DNA from 3 places in the Nocardia sp. NPDC051832 genome. Region 1 is predicted to be linked to each of the others. Evidence: riboswitches for the same ligand, from Rfam matches in the RefSeq annotation. Region 1 holds a riboswitch; each other region holds the start of a gene.
What was found. A riboswitch is a leader RNA that binds a small molecule or an ion and turns the genes downstream of it on or off. The one in region 1 is predicted to bind S-adenosylmethionine.

Region 1 (7,869 bases):
GCGAGAAGTCCGAGGGACAGACCGACGAACAGACCTCGAGCGAGTCCAAGGGTGGACTCTCGACTCGACTGGGCGACCTGGTCGGGACCGTCGAGAAGATCGAAAAGAAGCTTGGTCAGCTCGAATTCAAGCTGAACTGACAGCACCGCTGACAGGCTTCCGCCCGGGATGGTTTCGTATCCCGGGCGGAAGTCGGTCTAGAGGCAGGCGGCCGCGCCGGCCGCGCCGTCGGTGAAGTTCCGGGTTTCGGGGGTGGGGTTCCACAGGCCGGCCGTCTGGGCGTACTGCCAGCCTGGGCCGTTCGCCACTAGTGCGGCGACGGCGTCGACGAGCCGGTCGACGTCGGCGGAGTGGGAGCCGAGGCCGATGCTGGCGCGCAGCGCGCCGTCCAGTCCGAGGCGGGCGAGGAACGGGTGGGCGCAGAAGCGGCCGTCACGGACGCCGATGCCGTGCTCGGCGGAGAGGTAGGCGGCGACCTCGCCGGGTGCGAAGCCGTCCACCGTGAAGGCGACGATGCCGACGATATCGGGGCTGTCGGCCCACAGGCGCAACTGGGTGACGCCGGGGATGGCGGACAGGCCCGCGCGCAGGCGTTCGGCGAGTTCGCGTTCGTGCGCGATCAGGGTTTCCGGGTCGATCTGACACAGGGCGTCACAGGCGGCGGCGAGCGCGGCGGCGCCGAGGACGTTCGGCGAACCGGCCTCGTGCCGCTGCGGGGCCGGGGCCCATTGCGCGCCGGTGGTGGTGACCTCGCGGACCGCGCCGCCGCCGGCCAGGTACGGCTCGGCTTGATCGAGCCAGTCGCGGCGGCCGACGAGGACGCCCGCGCCGAACGGGGCATAGAGCTTGTGGCCGGAAAAGGCGAGATAGTCGATGCCGGTGTCGCGCAGGCTGATTCGGCGATGCGGAGCGAGCTGGGCGGCGTCGACGAGGATGCGGGCGCCACACTGGTGGGCGATCTGCGCGAGGCGTTCCAGCGGCAGCACCTCGCCGGTGACATTGGAGGCGCCGGTGACGGCCAGCAGGGCGGCGGGTTTGGTGCACAGTTCCGCGACCAGCAGCCGGATGGTCTCCTCGATGGTGTCGCCGGCGCGGACGACGCGGCGGCCGTGCTCGGTCCAGGGCAGGAAGTTGGCGTGGTGCTCGATGTCGAGGACCACGGTGTCGCCGGGCACGCAGGCGGCCAGCAGGTTCAGTGAGTCGGTGGTGTTGCGGGTGAAGACGACGACCTGGTCGTCGGCGGCGTCGAGAAACCGGGTGACCGAGGCGCGGGCGCCCTCGTAGCACTCGGTGGAGATCCGGGAGGCGTAGCCGGCGCCGCGGTGCACGCTGGCGTAGAACGGCAGCAGCTGCTGCACGCGGTCGGTGACCTGGGCCAAAGCCGGCGCGCTGGCGGCGTAGTCGAAGTTGGCGTAGGTGGTGGTCCCGCCCTGCACGAGCGGCACCTGAAGATCGTCGCCGGACACCCGAGCGAGCGGAGCGCAGGTCTTGGTAGCCACAGCAGTCATCACGTAAATCCCATCGTTCCAGGGACCCGCAATCGAGAGATCGGTCGAGTCCGCGCTTGCCGCGCCCGAATGGGCGTACGGCCGGGTCGTCACCCGGAGCACCCCACCGCGGAGGAGGGTTGCCGACCAGCTAGCCGGGGCTTAGCGCTGGTACTCATGACCTGAACCGAGATTGGCAGACCGACCGGCACGCTGTCAACCACCGCGTTCGCTGACCTTCAGGCTGAATAAAAATGCATTTAGAGGAATAACCTTGCATTCTCGGCCGAGATGCGGTCCCATGGAGGGGTGACACTTTCGCTGCTGCTCAGCTTCATCGGACTCTGCGTCCTGCTCTCGATCACGCCCGGCCCGGACACGTTCCTGGTGCTGCGCTACTCGATCGCGGATGCGCGACCCGGGATCGCGGCGGCGGTCGGGTCGGCGCTGGGCGGCATGGTGTGGGCGCTGGTGGTCGCGGCGGGCGTCGCCGCACTGCTGGAACAGTCCGCGACGGCCTACCGGGTGCTGAAGGTGGTCGGCGGAATCTACTTGCTGTACTTGGGGATTCGGGCCCTCGTCGATCATCGGAAGGCGCGGAAGGAAGCCGCGGCGGCCGGTGCCGAACTGGCGGCGGCGCAGGCGCGCCCGGCCGCGCCCGCGTCGATTCGCTCGGCGTTCGCCGCGGGGGTGATCTCGTGCCTGTTCAACCCGAAGGTCGGGCTGTTCTACCTGGCGGTGCTTCCGCAGTTCCTCGCCGAGGTCACTTTCGCCAACACCCTCGCCCTGGGCGCCATCGAATCCTCCATCGCCGCAGTCGAAATGGTGCTGGTGGCGCTGCTCGCCTCGAAGGCGGTCGCGATGCTGCGCAAGCCTGTTGTCCGGGATCGGCTGGAGCAGATCTCGGCGGGGATACTGGCCGCGCTGGGGGTCGGTACCGCCGCATCGGCCGCTTAGCCCACGGCTTGCCGGGATTGCTTGGGCCTGCGGGTACATTGGACGGTTGGTCACCCGTGGTGTTTGCCCACTGGTAACCCTAGTCGTGCAAGATTTCCGCCGTCTGCGCTAGGTAGGTCTATGAGAGGTGGGCAGGACGCATGCTCCAGCCGGAGGTCGATGCCGTAGCGGGCGAAGACGAGCTGTCGAATCCGTTGCTGCGCGGCGCTCTTACCCCGCCTGCCAGGACACTTGTCGATATCTTGGCCGCCACCGCGGACACCTATCCCGAGGCGCCCGCGATCGATGACGGCGCGACCGTGCTCGGTTATGCCGAGCTGCTGGCCGAGGTCGACACCGTGGTGGGGCGGCTGGCCGCGGCGGGCGTGCGGGCGGGGGACCGGGTCGGGGTGCGGATGCCCTCCGGCACCAGTGCTCTCTACGTCACAATCCTCGCGGTGCTGCACGCGGGCGCGGCCTATGTCCCGGTCGACGCCGATGATCCGGATGAGCGGGCGCGACTGGTGTTCGGCGAGGCCCGGGTCAGCGCGATCGTCACCGCCGCCGGGATCGAAAGCACCGGCATCGAAACCGGCACTGCGGCAGGCGAATCCACCGAGCTGCCGACGCCGGCGGACGACGCGTGGATCATCTTCACCTCCGGGTCCACCGGGACGCCGAAAGGTGTCGCGGTCACCCATCGCAACGCCGCCGCGTTCGTCGACGCCGAAGCCCGGCTGTTCCTGCAAGCCGCGCCGATCGGCCCGGGCGACCGGGTGCTGGCCGGGCTGTCGGTGGCGTTCGATGCCTCGTGCGAGGAAATGTGGCTGGCCTGGCGGCACGGCGCGTGCCTGGTGCCGGCGCCGCGCGCGCTCGTGCGGACCGGCGCCGACCTGGGGCCGTGGCTGGTGCGGCGCGAGATCAGCATTGTCTCCACGGTGCCGACGCTGGCCGCGACCTGGCCCGCGGAGGCGCTGGATTCGGTTCGACTACTCATCTTCGGCGGCGAAGCGGTGCCGCCGGAACTAGCGGAAAAGCTCGCGGGCAACGGCGATCCGGACACGGTCCGCGAGGTGTGGAACACCTATGGCCCGACCGAAGCCAGCGTCGTCGCCTGCGCCGCGCTGCTCGACGGCACCTGGCCGGTCCGGATCGGCCTGCCACTGGACGGCTGGGACCTCACGGTCGTCGACGCGGCGGGAAATCCGGTGGGGGAGGGCGAATCCGGTGAACTCGTCATCGGCGGCGTCGGCCTGGCGCGGTACCTCGATCCGGCGAAGGACGCCGAGAAATACGCGCCGCTCGCCTCGGTCGGCTGGGAACGGGCCTACCGCAGCGGCGATCTGGTGCGGAACGACCGGGCGGGCCTGGTCTTCCTGGGCCGGGCCGACGATCAGATCAAATTGGGCGGCCGCCGGATCGAGCTCGGCGAGATCGACAACGCCTTGCAGCATCTGCCCGGGGTCACCGGCGCGGCGGCCGCGATCCGGACCACCAAGGCGGGCAACAAGATTCTGGTCGGCTACCTGACCGGACCGGACGACACCTTCGACGTGGCCGCCGCCCGCGCCCTGCTGGCCGAACAGCTGCCGGCCCCGCTGGTACCGCGCCTGGCCGTGGTCGCGGAATTGCCGACCCGCACCTCCGGCAAAGTCGACCGGAACGCGTTGCCCTGGCCGCTGCCCAAGAACAAGGACGCCGATGCCGACACCGGTCTGACCCCGACCGCGCTCTGGGTCGCGGGACTGTGGGATTCGATTCTCGGTGCGGAGGCCACCGGGCCCGGCACCGACTTCTTCGACCTCGGCGGCGGATCGCTGGCGGCCGCCCAGCTGGTTGCCGCACTGCGAGAGCGCTACCCGCACGTCGCGGTCGCCGATCTCTACGATCATCCACGCCTCGGCGCGCTGGCCGACTTCCTCGATGCCAGCGCCCCGGTCGAGGCTGTCGACGAGCGCATCGTGCGCCCGACGCCGCTGAGCGCGCAGCTGTTCCAAGTGCTCGCGACCATCCCGTTGACGACGCTGACGGGTTTGCAGTGGCTGACCTGGCTGGCGATCGTCGGCAATATCGCCGCTCGCTCGGGCGCGCTGCCGTGGCTGCCACACCTGTCCTGGTGGTGGGCGCTGGTCGCGTTCCTGCTCTTCATTTCCCCTCCGGGCCGGATGGCGCTGTGCGTCGTGGGCTCCCGCGTGCTGCTGCGCGGTGTCGAACCCGGCAGCTACGCGCGCGGCGGCTGGGTGCATCTGCGCCTGTGGACGGCGGTGCGGCTATCCGAGGCCAGCGGCGCGGAAAACCTATCGGGTGCACCGTGGATGGTGCCGTTCGCGCGATCGCTGGGCGCGAAGATCGGGCAGGGCGTGGATCTGCACACCTTGCCGCCGGTCACCGGCATGCTCGAGCTCGGGGACGGTTGCAGTATCGAACCCGAGGTCGACCTGTCCGGGTATTGGATCGACGGGGACCTGGTGCACATCGGCCCGATCACCATCGGGCCCGGCGCTGTCGTCGGCGCGCGCTCGATCCTGTTGCCCGGCACCAAGATCGGCAAGAACGCCGAGATCGCGCCCGGCTCCGCGGTCGCAGGGAAGGTCAAGGCCGAGCAGGAGTGGGGCGGCTCGCCCGCGGTGAAAGTCGGTAAGGCGCAACACCGCTGGCCCGACGCCACGCCGGCCCGGGCCACGCACTGGGTGCTGATCTTCGGCATCACCTCGATGGTGCTGGCGGCCGTGCCGATTCTCGGCCTCGGTACCGGCGGCGTCTTCATCGCCTGGTGGGTCCGCGACACTCCCACCCTCACCGCCGGACTCAGCCGTGCTTTCGCGGTCCTGCCGGTCGCCGTGCTGCTCAGTCTCGGGGTGTACGCCGCCATCACGATCCTCGCGGTCCGGCTCTTCAGCATCGGGCTGACGGAGGGCTATCACCCGGTGCGCAGCCGCGTCGGCTGGCAGGCCTGGTCTACCGAGCGGCTGCTGGATTCGGCGCGCACCTTCCTGTTTCCGCTCTACGCCAGCCTGCTCACCCCGATCTGGCTGCGGCTGCTCGGGGCCAAGATCGGCAAGCGGGTGGAGGCGTCCACGGTGCTGCTGCTGCCGAAGTTCACCACCGTCGCCGACGGCGCGTTCCTGGCCGACGACACCATGATCGCCAGCTACGAACTCGGCGGCGGCTGGCTGCGGATCGGCGAGGCGAAGGTCGGCAAGCGGGCGTTTCTCGGCAATTCCGGGATGACCGCGCCGGGTCGGCGGGTCCCGAAAAACGGCCTGGTGGCGGTGCTTTCGGCGGCCCCGTCCAAAGCCAAGGCCGGTTCGTCGTGGCTGGGCAGTCCGCCGGTCCGGCTGCGCCGGGCGTCGGAGAACGCCAGCACCGAGCGCACCTTCGATCCGCCCGCGCGGCTGCGGGTGGCCCGCGCCGTCGTCGAAACCTGCCGGCTGATCCCGGTCTTCGTGACCTTCGCGATCGGGCTCGGGGTCATCTTCACGCTGGCCTGGCTGGCGCAGACCTTCGGCCACCTGACCGCGGCCCTGCTCAGCGGCGTGGTGCTGCTGCTGGCCGGCGCGGTCGCCTGCGCCAGCGCGGTGGCCGCGAAATGGCTTCTGGTGGGCCGGATCCGGGCCGAGGAGCACCCGCTCTGGAGTTCGTTCGTGTGGCGCAACGAGGTCGCGGACACCTTTGTCGAGACGGTGGCCGCGCCTTGGTTCGCGCGCGCCGCCACCGGCACGCCCGTGCTGAATTTGTGGCTGCGCGGCCTCGGCGCGCGGATCGGCCGCGGGGTATGGTGCGAGTCCTACTGGCTACCGGAGGCGGACCTGGTGACTCTCGGCGACGGCGCTACCGTGGAGCGCGGCTGTGTGGTGCAAACCCACCTGTTCCACGACCGCATCATGGCCATGGACACCGTCACCCTCGATCCCGGCGCCACCCTCGGCCCGCACTGTGTCGCGCTGCCCGCCTCCCGGATCGGCGCCGGCGCGACCATCGGTCCCGCTTCGCTGGTCATGCGCGGTGATTCGGTGCCGCCGTCGACCCGGTGGTGGGGCAACCCGATCGCCCCCTGGCCGGGTGAGCGCTGATGGCGGCCAAGTTCTACGAGCCGCCGATCGACGAATACCTGCCGCAGAACGGCAACCGTGGCTACCGGGTCTCGCGCTACGAACTGGACCTGGTCTACAAGGTCGCCAGCAATCGCCTCACCGGCCGCGCCGACATCACCGCCGTCAGCACCGCGGCCCGGGACCGGTTCGCGCTGGACATGTCCCAATCCCTTTCGGTCACCAAGGTTTTCGTGAACGGCGCGAAGCCCGCGAAGTACACGCACCAGAACGGCAAACTGGTGCTCACGCCCGCGCAGAAGATCCCGGCGGGCGGCGCGCTGGTGCTGGTCGTGCAGTACGCGGGCGTGCCGAAACCGGTGCGCGGGCCGTGGGGTGAAGTCGGCTGGGAGGAACTGACCGAGGGCGCGCTGGTGGCCAGTCAGCCCAATGGCGCGGCCTCCTGGTTCCCCTGCGACGACCACCCCAGTGCCAAGGCCAGCTACCGCATTTCGATCACCACCGACAGCCCGTTCTACGCCCTGGCCAACGGCAAACTGCTGCGCAAACAGACCAAGGCCAGCCAGACCACCTGGGTGTACGAGCAGTCCGAACCGATGTCGACGTACCTGGCGACGATCCAGATCGGGCCATATCAGCGGTACCGGGTCGGGCCGGTGCAGAGCCCCGTGCCGATGCACGCGATCCTGCCGGCCCGGCTGCGCCTGCCCTTCGAGCACGACTTCGCGCGGCAACCCGAGATGATGGAGCTGTTCACCGAGCGGTTCGGTCCCTACCCGTTCGAGACCTACACCGTCGTGATCACCGATGACGAGCTGGAAATCCCCATTGAGGCACAGGGGATTTCGATCTTCGGCGCGAACCACTGCGACGGACGGCGCGGCGCCGAGCGGCTGGTGGCGCACGAGCTGGCGCACCAGTGGTTCGGCAACAGCCTCACCATCCGGCAGTGGCGCGACATCTGGTTGCACGAAGGCTTCGCCTGCTATGCCGAATGGATCTGGTCGGAGGCGGCCGGCGGGCCCACCGCCGATCAGCAGGCCCGCGCGGCCCGGCACAACCTGGCGCGGCAACCCCAGGACATCGTCCTGGGCGACCCCGGCCCGCTGCGCATGTTCGACGACCGCGTGTACAAACGGGGCGCGCTGACCCTGCACGCGCTGCGGCTGGAACTCGGTGATCTCGCGTTCTTCGATCTGTTGCGGGACTGGACCATTCGCTACCGGCATGCCTCGGTCGGCACCGAGGAATTCACCGATCTGGCCGGGCATTACAGCGCGGTGCCGCTGCGCGCGCTGTGGGACAGCTGGCTGCGCCGCGAGCCGTTGCCCGCGCTGCCGCCGCCTACTCGCTAGAAGACCAGGTAGCGCGCCGCGAGCTCTTCGATCAGCGGG
Region 2 (7,869 bases), on a different contig from region 1:
AGCGCGAGCACGGGTTGCGCGGAATTCGGCAGGATGTGGCGGGCGAGCACCGCGTACCAGCGCACTCCGCCGGCGTGCGCCGCCTCCACATAGTCCGCGCCGCGCACCCGCAGCACTTCCGACCGCATGACCCGGGCGAAATTGGCGATCAGCGAAACACCCACGGCTACAGCCACATTGCGGGTGCCGAAGCCGAGCGCGGTGACCAGGGCGAGCGCCAGCAGCAGCGAGGGGATGGCCAGCAGCACGTCGACGACGCGCATGATGGCGGCGTCCACGATGCCGCCGGCGGCACCGGCGAGCAGCCCCAGCAGCGACCCGGCCAGCAGCGCGATGGCGACGGCGGTGAGGGTGGCGGAGAGCGACAATCCCGCCCCGTGCACCATGCGGGTGTAGAGGTCACGTCCGAGGTTGTCGGTGCCGAACCAGTGTTCGGCGCTCGGCGGCTGGAACTTCTGCGCGGGCACGCCCGTCAGCGGGTCCCCGCTCGCGAAAACCGAAGGGAACAGCGCCCATCCGAGTGCGAGGAGCGCCACCGCGGCGGCGAGCAGCGCGAAGGCGTTGGCGCGCAACCAACTCCAGCGGATCGTGGGACGCCCGAGCCTGGCGATGATGCCGCTGCGTTCATCGAGTAGATCAACCATGGGTGCGCATCGCCTCCATTGTCGCCGCGAAGGCCCAGGGTGCGGCGGCGTCCGCGCGCAGCCAATTCCAGCGCCCGGAGCGCTTGCGGCCCGGCCCGGCGCCGAGGTCGGCGAGCAGCCACGGGGTGAAGCCGACTCCCGCGGTGAGCGGCCCACGCGCGAGCTCGAAAAAGTTCGCGAGGATCGCCGTGGTGGACGGATCGAGTTCGGGACGGGCCGGGGCGGTGTCATGCACGGGCGGCCACCTCCTCGGTAGCGTTGAGAGTGGTTGTGCCGGTGGCCGTCCCGCGATCGGCGATGCGCGGATCGAGCAGCGGGTAGATCAGATCGACGATCAGGTTCACCGTGACGAATACCGCCGCGCTGAGCAGCACGATGCCCTGCACTACCGGGATGTCCTGGTCCAGCACCGCGGACTGGGTGAGCCGCCCGACGCCGGGCCGGGCGAAGACGCTCTCCACCACCACGGCCCCGGCCAGGATGTTGCCCACCAGCACGCCGGCGATGGTGAAAGCGGGCACGCTGGCCGGGCGCAGCACATGCTTGCGCCGCACCCACCAGCGCGAACCGCCCTTGGCCAGGGCGACATCCACGAACGGCTGCCGCCAGGTGGATTCCAGGCCGGCGGTCAGGACCTGCGCGATCACCGCGCCGATCGGCAGGCCCAGGGTCAGCGCGGGCAATACCGTCCCGCTGAATCCGTGCCCGCCGAACGCGGGGGTGAGTCGCCACTGGAAGGAGAACAGTTGCAGCAGTACGAGACCGGTGAAGAAGGTCGGGACCGCCACCCCGAACGAGGGCAGCGCGGCGAGCAGGTTGCGCAGCCAGGGCCGTCGCGTGGCCGTCGCCGCGCAGGCCAGGCCGGCCCCGCCCAGGATCGCGAAGAGCAGGGTCAGCGCGGCCAGGCCGAGGGTCGAGGGCAGCGCCGCGCCGATCGCCTCGGTCACCGGCTGACCGGTGCCGATGGAGTGCCCGAGATCACCGCGCACGGCATGTCCGAGCGCGGTCCAATACTGCTGCCACAACGGCTGATCCAGGCCGTACCTGGCCTGCAATTCGGCGATGGCCGCCGGATCGGCCGGCGAGCCGGATTCCGCGCCGCCGGCGGCGATCGAGACCGGGTCGGCGGGCAGCAGATAGAGCACGACGAACGAGACGGTGAAGGCCGCCCACAACACCCAGACCGCTTGCGCGACACGTAAAGCCAGATACCGGCCCATGATCAGCGCCCGCTCAGCCAGGCGTCGAAGAATTGCAGCCGGGCCGAGGCCTCGAACTTCAGATCGTGCACCGTGCCCGCGGCGCCGATGGCCTGGGACAGCTCGACCGTCGGAATCCAGAGCCCGTGGTCGAGGATGCGCTCCTGCGCGGTCCGGATCAGCGCCAGGCGGGCCGCGGTATCGGCGGCGCTCAGCTGGTTCTCCAGTACCTCGTCGAGCGCCGGAATACGTTCGCGGACATTGAGATTGCGCCCCTCGACGGTAAAGGAGTTGCGCAGGATGTCGCCGTCGGCGCGGGTGGTGTTGTAGTAGTAGGCGTCGTAGTCCTTGGCGTTCTGCCGCGCCGTGCTCTCCGGCAGCGACACCAGATCCAGGCGCAGGTCCACCCCGACTTGGCGCAGCTGCTGCTGGACCAGCTCGATGATCGCCTTGTTGCCCGCGAACACCTGGCTGAAGACCACACCGAAGCTCAGCCGCTCACCGTTCTTCACCCGGATGCCGTCGGCGCCGGGCGCCCAGCCCGCCTGGTCGAGCAGGGTGCGCGCCTTGGCCGGATCGTAGGCCAGGCGCGCCGAGAGGTCCTGGTAGCCGGGGGTGGTGCTGGCCAGAGTGCTGGTGGCCGGTTTGAACTGCGGGCCGAGCACGGTGTCGACCAGTTGCCGGCGGTCGATCGCGGGCAGCAGCGCCTGGCGCACGGCGGCGTCGCGCAGCGGGCCGCGGGTCAGATTGGGCTGGAAGCCGAAGGGGATACCCGGGTTCGGCGTAGTCAGCAGGCGGGCGCCCGCCGCTTCCAGCAGCGGCAGATCCTGCGGCAGCGCGTCGCTGACCGCGTCCAGCTGGCCGGAGGTCAGACTGCCGGTGCGCACGCCGGATTCGGGCACCACCGTGAACTCGATGCGATCCAGGTAGGCCTCGCCCTTGTGCCCGAAGACATCCGAACCCCAGGCATAACCGGGGCGCTTGGTCAGCGTGGTCGAAATGTTCTGCTGATAGCCGGTGTAGACGAACGGGCCGCTGCCGACATTGCTGCCGTCGCACCGCTGCTCGGCGGGCTTGGCGGTGGTGGCATCGCCCTGGATGCCGAGCTGGGTGCTCGCGGTCGCCTGCAAGAACTGGGCGTTGGGCTTGCTGAATTCGACGCGCGCGGTCAGCCGGTCCACCACGGTGGTGCCGGCGTAATTGACCAGAAAGCCGTTGGCCAGTGGCGCTTTGGCCGCGCCGAGCTGGACGATCGAGTCGAAGTTCTTGCGCACCGAATCGGCCGTGAGCGGTGCGCCGTCGCTGAAGGTGACGCCGTCGGCGAGGTGGAAGGTGAAGGCCTTGGCGTCGGGCCCGGCCTCCCAGCTGCGCGCCAGCCACGGCTTCAGCTCGCCGGTCCGCGGATCCTGATCAGTGAGCGAATCGACGATCTGCCGGGTGACGTAGAGCGTCTGATTGCTGCTCGCCTGCGCGGGATCCGAGCACGTCGGCGCCTGCGACAGACCGTAACGCAGGGTCCCGCCGGGCTGGGGCGGTCCGGCGTCGCCGCCCGCGCCGCCGGAGTCGCTGCCGCAGGCGGCCAGGGTACTGGCCGCGGCTAGTGCGCCGGCGAGCGCGGCGAGGCGAGGACGGGTGCGGATCACGAGGTAACTCCAGAGAATTCGGGGCGGGTATGGCCGGTGGCCAGGGGACGACTGGGAATGCGGCGGCGCAGTTCCGGCGCCACGGCCTGCTGGAACAATTCGAGGCCGGCGCGGTGCTGCGCCTCGGTGCGCCCGTCCGGCTCGGCGGACAGATGGATGACCTCGTGCCCGAACTGCTCGTGCTGACGGCCGACTTTGTCGAGCACCTGCTCCGGGCTGCCGATCAGCGCCGAGGACCGGGTGACGAAGTCCTCCAGGGTCTCGAACACGACGGGCAGGCCGAGCTTTTTCGACAACGCCAGGCGGGCCTGGAAGATCGGGCGATACACCGCGAGCGCCTCCTGCGAGGTGGGCGCGACGTGGAAGCCCGCGGTGCCCGCGCCGACCAGGGCGTCGGCCGGGTCGTGTCCGTAGTGCGTCCACCGTTCCCGGTAGTGCCGCACCAGGTCGGCGTACGGCTCGATCGGATTGGTGACGTTCGCCGAGAAGAGCGGATCACCGTGGCGCGCGGCCAGTTCCACCGAATCCCGGCTGGTGGCGCTGCCGTGCCAGATCCGGATCGAGGGCTGCAACGGCCGCGGCAAGGCTTTGGCCGCAACGAGTTCCGGCCGGAAGCGGCCGGACCAGGTGACCTGGTCGCTGGCCCACAGCGCCCGGAACAGTTCGTAGCCTTCGCGATTGCGGTCCCACTGGTCGCCGGTGGTGACGTGGAACAACTCCGCCTGCGCCGTGCCGTTGCCTTTGCCGATGATCAGTTCCAGCCGCCCGCCGGACAGATTGTCCAGCGTCGAGTAGTCCTCGAAGGCCCGCACCGGATCCAGCAGGCTCAACGTCGTGACGGCGGTGAACAGCGTGATCCGCGCGGTGACGGCGGCGATGTGGCTCAGCAGCACCGGCGGCGCGGCGGACAGGAACGGATCCTCGTGCCGCTCGCCGACCGCGAACCCGTCGTAGCCGAGTTCCTCGGCGACGCGCGCTTGGTCCACGACCGACCGCAAGCGCTCGTGCGTCTCGGGGAGCACGCCGGTGTGCGGGTCAGGTACCCGGGTGACCAGCGTGAACAGTAGGAATTTCATGCCCTCGCCGCCGGTTCGGGCGGGCCGGAGGGCGCGATCGACGCACTCATATCGTTGTTCCTCGAAGATGATCGAACGCGACGACGCGCGGGCGTCGATCGCACCACCCCGGCCAGCGTCGGGGTGCGGTACTGGCTGTGAACTCAGCGGCGACAAGCCGTCGACGTGCCGCGGCGCTGCGCGATGTGCCGCTGTCCCCAGCGGGAGGTGTGCTGTGCGGTGCTCATGTCGGGGTCCTCCATCGTTCCTGGCGGAAGCACCCGCACCCGGCCTGCCGGGGGGTTGCTGCGACGTCGCCGAGCCAGGTCTCTCAATCGCTCTGGATGGTGCTCGAACATCATGGATAGCAACCGAACTCGCCGACAAGAGTAGAAATCACCGTGAGCGCAGCCCTGGCCACCAGGCGATCCTTGGCGCACTATCGTCGCGGCCCCCGACTACGGCCCGCCCCGAGCCACCATCCCGCCACGCCGGAAATGCCCGGTTTCCCGAGTTAGCGGACGTACCGTTGAACCTCGATCATCGCCACGATGAGGAGGTCCGCAGTGCCTGTCCACCCCGTCGACCCCGGCGCCCGCCGCCTCCGCACCCGCACACCCCTCGCTGCCCTCACCCTCGGCAGCCTCCTCACCCTCGCCCTCGTGACCCCCGCTGCCGCGACCCCCGCTGCCGCGACCCCCGCTGCCGCGACCCCCGCTGCCGCGACCCCCGTCGCCGATGGCCCGTCAGCCGCCGACCCGTCGGCGATGCCCGCCGCCGGTCTTCCGTCCGTGGCAGCGCTGTCTGTGGTGCCTGCTGGTGACGGTGATCCGTCCGCGGCGGCGCTGCCCGTGATGCCTGTTGCTGACGGTGATCTGTCAGTCGTGACGCTGCCTGTGACGGCCGGCGGTGTCGGTTACCAGCCTGTCGTGGCGCTGCCGGAGATGCCTGCCGCTGTCGGTGATCTGCCCGCCGCCGCTCCGCCTGTGATGGCCGCAGCGGTCAGTGATCCATCCTCCGCCGCCGTCGTCGATGCTCCCTCTGCCGCCGCTGCCCCCGGTACCGGGCAATCCGCTCTCGCCGCGCTGCAATCCCTCGGTGTGACGCCGTTTCTGTATCCAACAGCAGCGTTGTGCTCCGGTGCGGGCGTGACGCTGACGAGTCCCGCCGTAGCGGGCGCGGTCCCGGGTCCCTGGCCGGTGCACAACATCGCGATCCCCGGCCTCGATCTGACCGCCGTGAAGTCCGGCCAGACCATGTTCACCTTCGTGCCGTCGGGCAACACGCGCTCCGAAAGTCCCGGCATGCGCGTCGTCTGGCTCAACGTCGACACCAAACGCGGAGGCGTCGCCTCGATGGGCCCGCTGGACGAAGTCTTCGGCCGGATGATCCCGCCCGAGGTTCCCGCCGCCCTCCGCCCACTCGCGGAACAGGCCGTCCGCGACTTCTTCCTCGCCACCGTCCCGGTCAGCGGCATTCGCGCGGTCCCGGTGGACACTGGCAAAGGCACCGTCCTCGCAGCGGTCTTCGGCACCATGGCCAACGGCGCGGAAACCTGCTTCTACCTGCCGACAGTCGGAATCACCACGGTCCCTTGACCGCACGTTGGCCGAAGACCCAGCGTTCCCAGTGCACAACCTCTCGCCGCCCCGGCTCCGCAAACGGACTCTCGTCGTTCCGGCGCGTCTTGGCCTAGGTCGTGTCTCGAAGTGGGCTACGGTCAGCCGCGCTGTGGCGGAGCTGGTTACATGGCTGGGTGTGACTGCACCCGCGCGATCGCCGCTGTGTGGTGACGGCTCGGCCTGTGTAGTCACACACGGGCCGCCCTCACTCGCAGACCGGCACCGGGCACCGCAACCCGCCACCGCCACCCACACCGGGCACCGCCACCGCCACCGAGCGCGGGTTCGGTCCTGCGGTGGTTCAAGAGAGCCGAGTGAGTCTGAACGGCAACGCAGAGCTTCCGATTCGGCACGCTCGCTGCCGATACCAGACATCGCAGGTGAGCGGACCGCTGACCTCGCGACTTCGAGACAGAACTCAGGTGCTCGGGGCGAGCCCCTGGGTCCGGCCGAAAGCATGCCGGACGACGGAGAGTGGCTCAGCGGTGCGGGCTGTGCGTCAGGGGACGACTCTTCCAAATGAGGTTGCCGCGGCGGTGGGCGCGGTGTGAGCGGATCGTCAGTGCGGTGTATGCGGCGATCGATGCTGGGTGTGCCAGTGCGGCAGTGATATCCGTGCGGGTGAGGGGGGCGGTTGTTTCGGTGGAGCGGGCGAGGAGGCGGCCGGTGACTGCGGCGCAGTAGCCGAGCAGGCCGGTTCGCCGGAGCTTTCCGCGGCTGATGACGGCGGCCAGGGGCGGGGCCCAATAGCCGAGGGCGGCAAAGATTCCTACCGCTGCGGCGGCGAAAGGCGAACCACCGTAGGCCGACCACAGCCAGCGGGTGTAGCCCGCTTCGAGTTCGGTGGCGTCCCGGTACATCCGGGTGCTCGCGCTGCGTCCGGCGGCGACCACCGCGGTGCGTCTGCCGCTGCGGCGCAGGGCGCGGGCGATGTCGAGATCCTCGGTCGCGCTGGCGGATACCGCGCGGTGGCCGCCGATCGCGCGGTAGGCGGCGGTGTCGAAGACCAGGAACTGTCCGCAGGCCACCGCCATCGAGGGCCGGCGGCTGTGGTTGCCGACCGTGATCGGCAGTGTCGATGCCCACGACCAGCACAGCAGCGGCTGTACCAGGGTCTCGGCCGCCGAGCGCATCTCCTGCGCGGGCCAGGGGGACACCAATGCCACGTCGCGCCTGCGCAATTCGGTGGTCGCGGCGGCGATCGCGCCCGGTGCGAGCCGTACATCGGCATCGAGGAACACGAGCACGGCGGTGTCGGCCAGCTCGCCGAGGCGGTCGCAGGCGGCGGCCTTACCGGTCCAGCCGGGGGCGGGGTCGTCCGCGGAGCGGATCACCAGGAAACGGTCGTCGGCAGCTATCGCCTGCGCGGCCGCGGCCGCCGTCCCATCGGAGGAGGCATCGTCGAGGATCAGCACCCGCAGATCGGCAACCCCGGTCTGGGCCCGAAGATCGGCGATCAACGCGGGCAGTCTTTCGGCTTCGTCCCGCGCCGGGATACACACCGTCACCGGCTCCAGCACGGTCGCGGACTCCGCCAATCTCCGCACCGTCAACCGGTTGTACAGCGCGACAACACAACCGGTGACCGCGATCGCCGTGCCCGCCCGAACGACTCGCTCGGCCGGACCGATCAGCGGCCTTCCTTCACCATGCGCCACCACTCGGTCAGCGAGAACCGGCCGGAGCTGCCAGGGGCCGGGGGATTG
Region 3 (7,869 bases), on a different contig from region 1:
CGAAGACGTGCACCTCGACGGCCTTGTTCTCCTTCAGGCCCTGGTAGACGTTCGGCGGGATCTCGGTCGGCAGCAGTTCGTCGCCGGTCTTGGCGAGCACGCGCGCCACGTCCAGCGCGACGTTGCCGACGCCGAGCACCGCGACCTTCTCCGCGTGCAGCGGCCATTCGCGCGGCACGTCCGGGTGGCCGTCGTACCAGGACACGAAGTCCGCGGCGCCGTAGGAGCCGTCCAGCTCGATGCCCGGGATGTCGAGCGCGCGGTCGGCGTTGGCGCCGGTCGAGAAGATCACCGCGTCGTAGAAGCGGCGCAGATCGTCCAGGGTGATGTCGGTGCCGTAGTCGATATTGCCGAGCAGGCGGACCTGCTCCTTGTCGAGCACCTTGTGCAGGGCGGTGATGATGCCCTTGATCCGCGGATGGTCCGGCGCGACGCCGTAGCGGATCAGACCGAACGGCGCGGGCATGCGCTCGTACAGGTCGATGCTCACTTCGGCATCGGACTTCATCAACGCGTCGGCGGCGTAGATACCGGCCGGTCCTGCGCCCACGATCGCGATGCGGAGCGGGCGAGTGGCTGCACTCTGTTCGGTCATCTCTTACGCGCACCTTCGGTAGAAAATAATGGCGTCCTTCTTAGCCTAGGCTAAGTCGACGCACGGCTGCGGTTGCCCCTGGCGATGCCGACGCGGGTGCTGCTGGCTCGTAACTGCACTGCCCCCAGGTCGCTCCCGCGCCGTACAGCCACATGGTGATGGCGGCGAGGCACGGTCTCGCGATTCTATCGGTGGCGCTATGCCCGGCCTGCACGGGTGCCGCCGACCAGGCATAAGGAATCATCGACGCATGACCGAGCAGCAGCCGACACCTGACGACGAGCCCATCCTGGTCGACCAGACCGATAAGCGGTCCATGGCGCCGTTCATCGCCGCCGCGGTCCTGGCCGCGGTCGTGCTGGTGGCGGTGTTCGCCGGCGGTCTGCTGTCCCCGGCTGAGAAAAATGTCACAGAATCCGACCGGATCTCCGCGGCCGTCAGCAACTACGTCGGCGGCCGGGCCCAGCAGGACCAGGTACCCGCGCCGGGCACCGCGTGCGCCGGGTTCGACGAGGCGAAGTCGCCGCTGGCCGCGCAGTTCGGCGGCGGCGGCCGAAAGTCGGTGGAGGTCGCCAGAATCGAAGGGCAGACCGTCAACGGGGACCGGGCCAAGGCCACTGTCACCACCAAGCTGGACGGCAAGGAGACCACCGAAACCTGGAGCCTGGTCCGTACCGACGGCCGCTGGCTGGTGTGCAACTGACACCCGGAGCGTCGCTTTCGGTGTTTGACAGCCCGGCCTCGTTCCAGGCAATCTCAGTCCAGGTCATGAGTACCAGCGCCAAGCCCCGGCTCGCTGGTCGGCAACCCTCCTCCGCGGTGGGGTGCTCCGGGTGACGACCTGGCACGCATCCGAACCCCGATGCGGCAAGTGCGGATTCACAGGAGGATCGACATGACTTACGCCGGTGACATCACCCCGCTGCAGGCGTGGGACCTGTTGCGCGAGAACCCCGAAGCCGTCCTGATCGACGTGCGCACCGAAGCCGAATGGCGCTTCGTCGGCGTACCCGACACCACCGCGATCGAGCGCCCCACCGTGCTCATCGAATGGGTCGACGGCACCGGCGCGCGCAACCAGGCTTTCGCCGACCAGCTCAGCAAAGCTCTCGACGGCCGCGCCCCGGAAGCCCCCGTGGTGTTCCTGTGCCGTTCCGGCCAGCGCTCCGCGCACGCCGCGACCGTGGCCACCCAGCTCGGCATCGCCCCGTCCTACAACGTGGACGAAGGTTTCGAGGGCCCGCTCGACGCGAACGGTCACCGCGGCGGCGCCGGCTGGCGCGCCCGCGGCCTGCCGTGGCGGCAGTCGTGAGCTCGGATTCGGTGGAGGAGACGTCATGATCACTGGTGGTGCATTCGACAAGCCGCTGCCCGAGGGTGTCGGCCCGGCGACCCTCGGCGTGCGGGGCGGCTTGCGGCGCAGCGGTTTCGAGGAGACCTCCGAGGCGCTGTATCTGAGCTCCGGCTTCGTCTACGAGAGTGCCGAAGCGGCCGAGGCGTCGTTCACCGGCGACATCGAGCACTTCGTCTACTCCCGCTACGGCAACCCGACGGTGGCCATGTTCGAGGAGCGGATGCGGTTGCTCGACGGCGCCGAAGCGTGTTTCGCGACCGCGAGCGGCATGTCGGCCGTCTTCACCGCGCTCGGCGCGCTGCTGGGCGCCGGTGATCGGCTGGTCGCCGCCCGCAGCCTGTTCGGGTCCTGTTTCGTGGTGTGCAACGAGATCCTGCCGCGCTGGGGCGTGGAGACCGTCTTCGTCGACGGTGACGACCTGGACCAGTGGGAGCAGGCGCTGTCGGTGCCGACCCAGGCGGTGTTCTTCGAGACGCCCGCCAACCCGATGCAGACCCTCGTCGACGTCCGCAAAGTGACCGAGCTCGCGCACGCGGCGGGCGCGAAGGTGGTGCTGGACAACGTCTTCGCCACCCCGCTGCTGCAACGCGGCTTCGACCTCGGCGCCGACGTGCTGGTCTACTCCGGCACCAAGCACATCGACGGCCAGGGCCGCGTGCTCGGCGGCGCCATCCTGGGCGACCACGACTACATCGACGGCCCGGTCAAGAACCTGATGCGCCACACCGGCCCGGCACTGAGCCCGTTCAACGCCTGGACCTTGCTCAAGGGCCTGGAGACGATGCCGTTGCGGGTCAACCACTCCGCCGCCTCCGCGCTGCGCGTCGCGCAGTTCCTGGACGAGAACAAGGCCGTGAACTGGGTGCGCTACCCGTACCTGGAATCGCACCCGCAGCACGCGCTGGCCAAGAGCCAGATGAGCGCGGGCGGCACCGTGGTCACCTTCGAACTCAACGCGGCGCCCGACGAGGCGAAGAAGCGCGCCTTCGAGGTCCTGAACCGCTTGCGCATCGTCGACATCTCCAACAACCTCGGCGACGCCAAAACCCTGATCACCCACCCCGCCACCACAACTCACCGGGCAATGGGCCCCGAGGGCCGCGCCACCATCGGCCTCACCGACGGCGTGGTCCGAATCTCCATCGGCCTCGAGGACGTCGAAGACCTCCTCGACGACCTGGACCACGCCCTGAGCTGACGGATCAGTCCTGCGGTGGCGGCAGTCGGCGCAGGACTTCGTCGAGTTTGGTGTCCAGGCCATCGAGCCTGTTCTCCAGGCCATCGAGCCTGTTCTCCAGGCCATCGAGCCTGTTCTCCTGACCGTCGAACCTGTTCTCCAACGCTTCGACCTTGATAGCGAGGTTGATTACTGTTTCGTGCACTTGGTCAAGCTTGGTATCCAGGGCGGCCAGGTGATTGCCGATGACTGTCAAGGTCGCCGAATCGCGTGCCCCTCCGATGTCCATGCGTACCTCCAGCTTGGCTACTCGGCTTTCGAGCTCGGCCATGTCGAGATCCTCCCCGTGATCGTACAAGCGCGGTCAGCTGTCTTCCGCTCGAATGCTGGTTGATTCGGGAAAAGAAAACACCCCCCGATGCACCGAATGTGGATAAGTCGGGGGGGTGTGGATAACTCGGTCGAACGGTTAGCCCAGGGCGCGCAGGCGCGGTGCCAGGTCGCGCTGGAACAGGTCCAGGAAGCGGCGCTGGTCGTGGCCGGGGGCGTGGAAGACCAGGTGGTTCAGGCCCGCGTCCAGGTACGGCTTGATCAGCTCGACGGCCTGGTCCGGGTCGCTGGCGACGATCCAGCGCTTGGCGATCTGCTCGATCGGCAGGGCGTCGGCGGCGGCTTCCATCTCGATCGGGTCGGTGATGGAGTGCTTCTGCTCCGGGGTCAGCGAGAGCGGAGCCCAGAATCGCGTGTTCTCCAGTGCCAGTTCGGGATCGGTGTCGTAGGAGATCTTGATTTCGATCATCCGGTCGATGGCGGCGACGTCGCGGCCGGCCTTGGCGGCGCCCTCGGCGACGGCGGGCATCAGCTTCTCGGTGTAGAGCTCCATGCCCTTGCCGGAGGTGCAGATGAAACCGTCGCCCGCGCGGCCCGCGTACCGGGCGACCAGCGGGCCGCCGGCGGCGATGTAGACCGGGATGCCGCCCTTGGGCACGTCGTAGATGGAGGCGCCGACGGTGTTGTAGTACTGGCCTTCGAAGTCGGTGCGGTCACCGGTCCACAGCGCGCGCATCAGGTCGACGGCCTCGCGCAGGCGCGCGAACCGCTCCTTGAATTCCGGCCATTCGCCTTGGTAGCCCGTGGCGATCTCGTTGAGCGCCTCGCCGGTGCCGACACCGAGCATGATCCGCTCCGGGTACAGGCAGCCCATGGTGGCGAAGGCCTGCGCGATCACCGCCGGGTTGTACCGGAAGGTCGGGGTGAGCACCGAGGTGCCGAGCTGGATGCGCTTGGTGCGCTCGCCGACCGCCGCCATCCAGGCCAGCGAGAACGGCGCGTGCCCGCCCTTGTGCCGCCACGGCTGGAAGTGGTCGCTGACGGTGGCGCTGTCGAGTCCGTGCTCTTCCGCGAGCACCGCGATTTCCACCAGTTCGCGCGGCCCGAACTGTTCGGCCGACGCTTTGTATCCCAGTTTGAGATCACCCATGTGCGCACTCCTGTCGCTTTCGCTGCCTCGGCCGGACGCGGGAGTCCCCGCTGTCGACCGACCTTCTTCGACATTAGTCAGCGGATTCGAACGGAGTTCGTAGGGTTCCACAGACACACGATGGTGGCGGGTAGCCGATAATTGACTGGTGACTCCAGACAACGAACCGATCCTCTCCTACCTCACCGATATGGACGGGGTGCTGGTGCACGAGGATCAGTTGATCCCCGGCGCCGACAAGTTCCTGGCCGAACTGCGCGCCAACAACACGCCGTTCCTGGTGCTCACCAACAATTCGATCCGCACCCCGCGCGACCTCCAGGCCCGGCTGCGCCACACCGGCCTGGACATCCCGGAGGAGGCGATCTGGACCTCGGCGCTGGCCACCGCGACGTTCCTCAACGACCAGCGCCCGCACGGCACGGCCTACGTGGTCGGCGAGTCCGGTCTTACCACCGCGCTACACGAGATCGGGTACGTGCTCACCGACAGCGACCCCGACTACGTGGTGCTCGGGGAAACCCGCACGTACTCCTTCGAGGCGATCACCACCGCGATCCGCCTGGTGGAGAAGGGCGCCCGGTTCATCGCCACCAACCCGGACGCCACCGGCCCGTCCCGTGACGGCCTGCTGCCCGCGACCGGTTCGGTGGCCGCGCTGATCACCCGCGCGACCGGCAAGGAACCGTATTACGTGGGCAAACCGAATCCGCTGATGATGCGCTCGGCGCTGCGCCGGATCGGCGCGCATTCGCAGTCCACGGTGATGATCGGCGACCGGATGGACACCGACGTGATCGCCGGGCTGGAGGCCGGGATGCGCACCATCCTGGTGACCACCGGCATCTCCACCAGGGCGTCGGTGGAGGGGTTCCCGTACCGCCCGACCTCGGTGGTGGAGTCGGTGGCCGAACTGGTCGGCCGGACCGACAAGCCGTTCGGCTAAGCCCTCTCGGCCAGCTTGTCGAGGACCTCCGCGAGCCGGGTCAGCGCCTCGACGGTGCGCTCGAATTCCGCGTAGCCGAGTTCGCTGACCACCCGGTCCGCGATCACCGCGTGCGGCGGGCTGATGCGTTCCACGGCGGCCCGGCCCGCCGCGGTGATGTCGACCAGCTTGGCCCGGCGATGCGCCGGGTTCGGGCGGTATTCGGCAAGTCCCTTGTCCACCAGCAGATCCGCGATGCGCTGCACACTCTGCCGGGTGATGCCCATCGCGCGCGCGATGCCCGACACCGGCAGCGGTTCCCGCAGCACCGCGCCCAGCACCTGCCACCATGCCGCCGTCAGCCCGGCGGGCGCGGCCAATTCCTCGGCGATGGCGAGGAATTGGCCGTTCAGTCGAAATGACGTGATCGCCGCCGTGCTGAAGAGTTCCTGTTCCGGTGTCATGCCTGGGATTTTGCCTGCTCGTAGGCGTCGAGTTCGAGATAGGCGGCCGGCTCGCTGTGCGCGAAGAGCCGGTACCAGGCGTCGAGGATGTGCGGTTCGTAGACGCCGAGCCGGCCGAGCACCTCGCGGGCGAACGCGAACGGGGCGGTCCCGGACGCGGTGATGACGTCGCGGTCGGTCACCGCGAGCTCGTCGACATACCGGTCCGCGCCCGAATATCCGCTGTAGACAAGGAATTCCGCGACATTGCTGGTGTGCCTGCGCTCGTCGAGCAGGCCTTCCTTGGCGAGTCCGAAGGTGGCGCCGCAGATCGCCGCGACCGGCACGCCGGCCTCGACGAACGCACGCGCCTTGCGCGCGAACGGCACCAGCTCCTCGCCCATCCAGGTATCGGCGCCCGGCAGCAGCAGCATGGCGCTCTCCGCCGGCGTCAGGTCCGCGAGGGCCAGGTCCGGCACGATCCGCATGCCGCCCTTGGTGGTGATCGGATCCTTGGTCAGTCCGACCGTGCGCACCTCGAACGTGCCCGGCGCGATCTGCCATTCCGGGTTGTTGATGTGCGCGGTGGCCGCGCCGATCTCCCAGTCGGCCAGGGTGTCGTAAACGGCTGCGTGAACTGTCTTCGTGGTCATGACAGTATCCTGTCATATTTGACAGTGTGCTGTCAATGGTTAGGTTCCCAGCGCGGTCGCGATGATCTCCGCGCTGTCGGCATGCAGGGCCTGCGCGGCCGTCTGGCCGGTCGCCGCCAGGTAGGCGTCGACCAGTCGATTGCCCGCCGCGTACCCGGCGCCCGTCGGCAGGCCGACCGGCGTCGCGCCGTAGCGCTCGGCGCTGGCGTCGCCGTGCACCCAGGCGGTGAAGTTCTGCATGCCGGTAACACCCAGCCCCGTAATGACTTTGGCGAAAACCGCGTCGTCGTCCAGGCTCGGCACACCGATGCGGGCGTAGCCGAGCTCGTCGCCGTAGAGCTGCCGCGCGAACGCGTCGGCCAGGCCCTCGGACACCACGTGCTCGCCAACGGTGACGGTCGCCGGGTTCCACACCACGCCGCCCGGGCTGTAGCGCAGGTTGTGGTTCAGCTCGTGCACGGCGGTGGCCGCCAGCCGTTCCACGTTCTCGGCGAAGGGCCACAGCGTCAGGACGATGAAACCGGGCATGCTGCCGTTGCCGGTCATGCCGAGGCAGGGGCCCATGAAGTGCTCGTCGCCGGGATCGCCGAGGACGAACAGCACAGTGATGTCGGGGACCTGGATGTCCGGGGTTGCGGCCAGTTGCACGGCGAGCGCGCTGTCGAGGGCCTGGTGGATTCGAGTCCAGGCGTCGGCGGTCGCCAGTGTTTCGAGCGCGTCGAGGCAGCGCTGTTCGTCGCGATCGATCGGAAAGCCGGAGGCCATGTGGTGCATGGCCACCAAGTCGATCTCGCCCGGGAAGTAGCGGTACATGTCGGTGACGGGCTCCAGCATCGAGCGCAGCAGGTCGGCGCGTTCGACGACCGGAGCCCGCAGGATCCGCCGCATGTCCGAGTAGGTGTCGAGAACGGTGATGGTCATGTTCTCGACCGTAGAAAATGACGCTACGTCAAAGTCAACGCAGCATCGGTGTCAAGCCCGGCGCAGAGCGAAGATGCGCAGGTCGCGGCTGGTGCGGTCGCGGTAGGCGGCGTAGGCGCCGGTGACCTCGACGAAGCGCGCGAAGACGCGTTCCTTGTCGGCGTCGGGGACGAGCATCGCCGTCACCGGGATGCGTTCGCCCGCGATGGCGACCGTGGCCGCCGGGTCGGCGAGCAGGTTGCCGGTCCAGGCGGGGTGCTTCGCCTGGCCGAAGTTGCTGCCGATGACGTAGAGCACGTCGCCGTCGTGCACGTACAGCAG

Region 2: another riboswitch for S-adenosylmethionine. It lies ahead of AB0M14_RS35275 (LLM class flavin-dependent oxidoreductase); the one in region 1 lies ahead of AB0M14_RS04120 (aminotransferase class V-fold PLP-dependent enzyme).
Region 3: another riboswitch for S-adenosylmethionine. It lies ahead of AB0M14_RS19180 (rhodanese-like domain-containing protein); the one in region 1 lies ahead of AB0M14_RS04120 (aminotransferase class V-fold PLP-dependent enzyme).

What each region holds. Positions count from the first base shown of each region.
Region 1 is NZ_JBFAYL010000001.1:949,560-957,428, reverse strand. It holds gene AB0M14_RS04125 (hypothetical protein) at 1-140, shown strand, start outside; gene AB0M14_RS04120 (aminotransferase class V-fold PLP-dependent enzyme) at 198-1,508, opposite strand; SAM riboswitch class IV at 1,556-1,670, opposite strand; gene AB0M14_RS04115 (LysE family translocator) at 1,797-2,444, shown strand; gene AB0M14_RS04110 (Pls/PosA family non-ribosomal peptide synthetase) at 2,585-6,496, shown strand; gene AB0M14_RS04105 (M1 family metallopeptidase) at 6,496-7,830, shown strand; gene AB0M14_RS04100 (hypothetical protein) at 7,827-7,869, opposite strand, start outside.
Region 2 is NZ_JBFAYL010000007.1:219,155-227,023, forward strand. It holds gene AB0M14_RS35255 (ABC transporter permease) at 1-644, opposite strand, end outside; gene AB0M14_RS35260 (hypothetical protein) at 637-879, opposite strand; gene AB0M14_RS35265 (ABC transporter permease) at 872-1,864, opposite strand; gene AB0M14_RS35270 (ABC transporter substrate-binding protein) at 1,867-3,486, opposite strand; gene AB0M14_RS35275 (LLM class flavin-dependent oxidoreductase) at 3,483-4,562, opposite strand; SAM riboswitch class I at 4,798-4,892, opposite strand; gene AB0M14_RS35280 (hypothetical protein) at 5,108-6,139, shown strand; gene AB0M14_RS35285 (glycosyltransferase) at 6,643-7,824, opposite strand; gene AB0M14_RS35290 (DUF3153 domain-containing protein) at 7,794-7,869, opposite strand, start outside.
Region 3 is NZ_JBFAYL010000003.1:313,750-321,618, forward strand. It holds gene AB0M14_RS19170 (FAD-dependent oxidoreductase) at 1-595, opposite strand, end outside; gene AB0M14_RS19175 (hypothetical protein) at 846-1,298, shown strand; SAM riboswitch class IV at 1,360-1,475, shown strand; gene AB0M14_RS19180 (rhodanese-like domain-containing protein) at 1,491-1,907, shown strand; gene AB0M14_RS19185 (O-succinylhomoserine sulfhydrylase) at 1,933-3,147, shown strand; gene AB0M14_RS19190 (hypothetical protein) at 3,152-3,457, opposite strand; gene fgd (glucose-6-phosphate dehydrogenase (coenzyme-F420)) at 3,596-4,606, opposite strand; gene AB0M14_RS19200 (HAD-IIA family hydrolase) at 4,797-5,552, shown strand; gene AB0M14_RS19205 (MarR family winged helix-turn-helix transcriptional regulator) at 5,549-5,995, opposite strand; gene AB0M14_RS19210 (type 1 glutamine amidotransferase family protein) at 5,992-6,627, opposite strand; gene AB0M14_RS19215 (DUF2268 domain-containing putative Zn-dependent protease) at 6,667-7,548, opposite strand; gene AB0M14_RS19220 (nitroreductase/quinone reductase family protein) at 7,600-7,869, opposite strand, start outside.